DNA from 2 places in the Gorillibacterium sp. CAU 1737 genome. Region 2 is predicted to be linked to the other one. Evidence: riboswitches for the same ligand, from Rfam matches in the RefSeq annotation. Region 2 holds a riboswitch; the other holds the start of a gene.
The links. A riboswitch is a leader RNA that binds a small molecule or an ion and turns the genes downstream of it on or off. The one in region 2 is predicted to bind glycine.

Region 1: linked by a shared signal. The riboswitch ahead of gcvT (glycine cleavage system aminomethyltransferase GcvT) and the one ahead of AAFN83_RS10250 (amino acid permease) in region 2 are both predicted to bind glycine.

The regions. Positions count from the first base shown of each region.
Region 1 covers NZ_JBDQQO010000008.1:24,799-27,261, reverse strand. Annotated here, with positions in the region: gene gcvT (glycine cleavage system aminomethyltransferase GcvT) at 1-1,110, opposite strand, end outside; glycine riboswitch at 1,236-1,379, opposite strand; glycine riboswitch at 1,383-1,477, opposite strand; gene gcvH (glycine cleavage system protein GcvH) at 1,758-2,150, shown strand.
Region 2 covers NZ_JBDQQO010000004.1:103,246-105,708, forward strand. Annotated here, with positions in the region: gene AAFN83_RS10245 (iron-siderophore ABC transporter substrate-binding protein) at 1-847, opposite strand, end outside; glycine riboswitch at 1,084-1,163, shown strand; gene AAFN83_RS10250 (amino acid permease) at 1,326-2,463, shown strand, end outside.

The DNA of each region.
Region 1 (2,463 bases), on a different contig from region 2:
CTCCTTTCGGTTGCGTTTATAGAATGGCGCGGTGATGACGACGGCCTTCAGCCGTTTGCCGCGAATTTCGATTTCGATCTCGGTGCCAAGTTCGGCATGCTCCGCTTTCACCAACGCGAGGCCGAGGTCCCGCTTCAGGCTGGGCGAGCGGGTGCCGGTGGTGACTTCTCCGATCCGCTCCCCGTTCGCATAGAGGGGGTAGTGCGAGCGCGGAATGCCTCGGTCGAGCATTTCGATGCCGACCAGCTTGCGCGGCACGCCTTGTTCCTTCTGGCGCAGAAGCGCCTCGCGGCCGATGAAGTCGCCCTTGTCGAGCTTCACCCAGCGAGCGAGTCCGGCTTCCAGCGGGCTGATCGTGTCGGACAGCTCCTGTCCGTAGAGCGACAGTCCCGCCTCAAACCGCAGTGTGTCCCGCGCTCCAAGTCCAATTGGGACAAGGCCCTCGGGTTCTCCCGCTTCTAGGAGGCGGGTCCAGAGCGCACCTGCTTGCTCGGCTGGCGCGTACAGCTCGAAGCCGTCTTCTCCGGTATACCCGGTACGGGAGAGCAAGAGCTTCACGCCTGCGATCTCCGTCTCCGCGAGGAAGGTGAACGGCTTCAGCGCGCTCATCTGCTCCGGCGAAGCGGCGAGCTTGGTTAGGATCGCTCCGGCCTGCGGACCTTGCAGCGCGATGAGCGCCGTCTCGTCGCTCTGATCGTCCAGGGTGACGTCGCCTTCGAGGTGGCGGGCCAGCCACTCCAGGTCCTTTTCCCGATTGGCGGCATTTAGCACAAGGAGGAACCGTTCGGCATTCAGCCGGTAGACGAGCAGGTCGTCGACGGTCCCTCCATCGGGGTAGCACATGAGGCTGTATTGGGCGGTTCCATCCGCAAGCCGGGTGACATCGTTCACGGTGAGCTTTTGCAGATAGGCCTCTGCATCACGGCCGCTCACAAAAACCTCTCCCATATGGGAAACGTCGAACAGGCCCGCGCGCAGGCGGACGGCATCATGCTCGGCTTGAATGCCGGAAAACTGCACAGGAAGCTCCCAACCGCCAAAATCAATGCAGCGGGCGCCTTCATGCGCGGAGTAAAGCGGGAACAACGGGGTTCGTTTCAAGTCGGACATCTCCTCACCTCACGGTTCGCGTAGTCGATACTTAAGATGGCGCCCATCGGCCGCCCCGATGCGTCCGCATCAAAAAAGGACAGCCGAAAAAGCCCGCAGCTTCGCCATCGAAGCCTGTGCTTTTCCTCTGTCCTTTGTACCTGAGAGTTACCTTGCGAATGGCTTGGATGCAAGTTTCCCCTTGGGTGACCCGAAGCGTGTCTTCCAACCCGCGAATCCGCCGTAAAGCGTATGGGTGAAGCACGCCCTTAGGCGGGTGCTCTCCAGAGACGCGTCCGGCAATGGTCCTTTTGCCTGAGAGATTCCCCAGAATGGGTTACTCCTTCGGCGTTACCGGTTCCCCGGTAATCTCTCCCATTGCGTTCATCCGCATATGCGGTTCACCAATTATGATAATGATTATAATTCATTAATAAGCGAAAAGAGCGTCAGTGTCAAGATAACTCACACAAACATTTTTTAGGTGGGGGACCCCCATTGACATTCGCCTAACCGATCCGGTACTTTAAATACGTATGCGGCAACCGCCGCTGGAGGTTCCCGCCTTTTTCCAATCGGATGGTCTGCGGTTCGGACCGTGCTTTTGTACGGCATTGTGCACCATCCGCTCCCCGGAAGAAGAGCACTTTGAAGCGAGGGTCATAGCCATGAGCGAAATCAAAGCGGACTTGCTTTACAGCGAAGAGCATGAATGGGCGGCAAAAGGGGCATCCCGCACCGTGCGGATCGGCATCACGGATTTTGCCCAAAGCCGGCTCGGCGATATTGTTTTTGTGGAACTGCCTGAACTTGGCGCAAGCGTAGCGGCCGGCGACAGCCTCGGCACCATCGAGTCCGTCAAAACCGTCTCCGACCTATATTCCCCGGTCAGCGGAACCGTCACGAAGGTAAACGAAACGCTGGTGGATCAGCCCGAGCTCGTCAACACCGCTCCCTACGGAGAAGGGTGGATCGTCGAGCTGGAGGTGGACGGAGAACTGGAGGAAGCGCTCGCGAAGCTGCTGACCCCCGAAAGCTACGAGGCGCTCGTCGCCGAGTAAGCGTAATCAAGTACCGCCAAGCGTGACCAAGTATAGTCAAGCGTAATTAAGTGAGGCCTGTTCCTCAAGCTAACCAAGCATAACGAAACATTCCAAGCGTGACCAAGTACGCTAAACGTAACCAAGTGGAACCTGAATGAGCATGGCCTTTCCGGCACCGACCCCAAGACCGATCTGAAACAACCGGCGGGGTGGGTGCTTTTTGGCGTGGAGCGGGAATTTGCGGTGAAAATCACGTCCGTTCCGCCGCTTTCTTACAAAATAACGTTCTGAGATATCCTTATTTCACGAAAATGGTGTGCTTCTGGTGAAA
Region 2 (2,463 bases):
CGCTCAGCTCCAGGGAGTATTTCTTCGGGTCCGTGATCAGCTTCGTGATGCTGTCCGGATAAACCATGCCCATCTCAAACAGGAAGGAGACGCGGGAGTCTACGGGCGTATAGATGTGCAGCTTGGAGAAGTCCTTCGCATTGAAGTTGACCCAAACGACTTTCTTGTCTTTGATCTGAGGGTAGTGGCTCAGCTTCTCATTCACCATGTTCTCGGTGTCTTGAATGAGCTTCTCGCCTTCGGCCTTCATGCCCATGCCGGTTGCGTTCATCGTCACTTGCTCACGCCAGGTGGTAGCCCAGGGCGCCGTCGGATAGGGAACGACCGGTGCAATCTTGCTGAGCGTGTTGTAATCTTCCTGGGTAATGCCGGAGTAAGCAGCGAGAATGACATCGGGGTTGGAGTCCGAGATTGCTTCAAAATCAAGGCCGTCGGTGTCCTGGAAGACGTTCGGGTCCTTCACGCCGAGCTCATCGAGCTTTTGCTTGGTCCACGGCAGGAGGCCGCTGCCGTCTTGAACGCCGAAGTTCGCAGCCGAGAAGCCGACCGGAACCACTCCGAGGGCAAGAACCACGTCATGGTTGGCCCATTGAATGGTCGCGACGCGTTCCGGCTTGCTCTTGATAACCGTTTCGCCGAGGGCGTGCTTGATCACAATCGGATATTCTTCGGTGCTGGCGGGGGAAGCAGAAGTTTCCGCGCTGGGGGCTTCGGTGCTGGCCGGGGCACTTTCAGACGGAGACGGAGAAGCGCTGGAGCTGGATTGCTGACTGGAGCATCCAACCAATGCCACGGCAAGGATGGAAGAAAGGAAGAGGGTTGTGAAGGACTTGCGTTTCGTGTTCATGAGAGCACCCTTTCGGTTCTGAGATAGAATCGCTACTTATTTAGAATCATTATTAATAATGATAACGATTCTCATTATCATAAAATATATAGTTGTAGCGAACAGGTTGTCAATGCAAATGGGCATGTTTTCAGAGGAGGAATTGTCATTGACAAAATCTTTACCCGGGATTACGATTGATAAATAAATTTAATAGTTAGCAGCATGCTTTGATTGCTATGGATCACACTATAGCAGGAGCGGCTTCTGGAGAGACCGTGAGGAATCGCGGCGCCGAAGGGTTCACAATCTCAGGCAAAAGGACAGAAGAGTAGTAACGATTTTATTTGTCGTTCTCCATCCCGGAGGAACGGCCGATACGATTTTTATTGCTTTTTGGGACGATGAGATTGGAGAGATCCAATCTCTTTTTGTTGTTCACTGACTTTGTCGCCCCTCGACCCCAGGGAAGATGTTCAATAACAAGGGGGAGTTTGGATTGGCACAGCAAGAGTTAAAGAGGGAGTTAGAGAATCGGCATGTTCAGCTTATCGCCATCGGCGGTACCATCGGGACGGGGTTGTTCTTAGGATCGGGGAAAGCGATCCAGCAGGCGGGACCCTCCATCATCTTTGCTTATCTCATCGTTGGCATCGCGGTCTTTTTCGTGATGAGGGCGCTCGGAGAGCTTCTGTTATCCAAAGCGGGGTATCAATCCTTTACGGATATCGCCGAGGACTATCTGGGGCCGCGCGTCGCGTTCGTCACCGGATGGACCTACTGGTTTTGCTGGATCATGACCGCAATGGCGGATGTAATCGCAGTGGGCATCTACATTCAATATTGGTTCGATATTCCTCAGTGGGTACCGGAGCTGATCTGCCTGATCATTTTGCTTGGACTGAACCTGCTGACGGTCAAAAATTTTGGAGAATTGGAATTCTGGTTTGCTTTGATCAAGGTCGTGACTATTCTCGCCCTGATTGCCATTGGAATTGTCCTGCTGATCATCGGGTTCAAGACGGGAGCTGGAACGGTGTCGGTCACGAACATTTGGAAGCACGGCGGGCTTTTCCCAAACGGGGTATCCGGGTTCCTGCTGTCCTTCCAAATGGTAGTGTTCGCTTTTGTCGGGGTGGAGCTGGTGGGGGTGTCGGCGGCAGAAACCTCCGATCCAGAGAAGAACATTCCGTCGGCCATCAATAAAATTCCGATGCGTATCCTGTTTTTCTATGTAGGGGCCATCGTCGCTTTGCTCTGCATCAATCCCTGGACGGAGCTCAGTCCCGGCGAAAGTCCCTTTGTGAAGACCTTTGCTCTCGTGGGCATTCCGATTGCCGCGGGCATCATCAACTTTGTCGTCCTCACGTCCGCCGCTTCCGCCTGCAACAGCGGGATGTTCTCCACGAGCCGCATCCTCTATAACCTGGGGAAGAAGGATCAGGCGCCTGCGCCTTTTGCCAGGCTCAACAAAAATCACGTGCCCAAGAACGGACTGCTCGTCTCCACGCTCGTCCTGTCGGCGGGCGCCCTCCTCAGCAAGCTGATTCCCGAGCAAGCCTTCGGCATCGTGACGACCATCAGCGCCATCTGCTTCATTTGGGTGTGGGGTGTCGTCCTCGTCAGCCACATTCGCT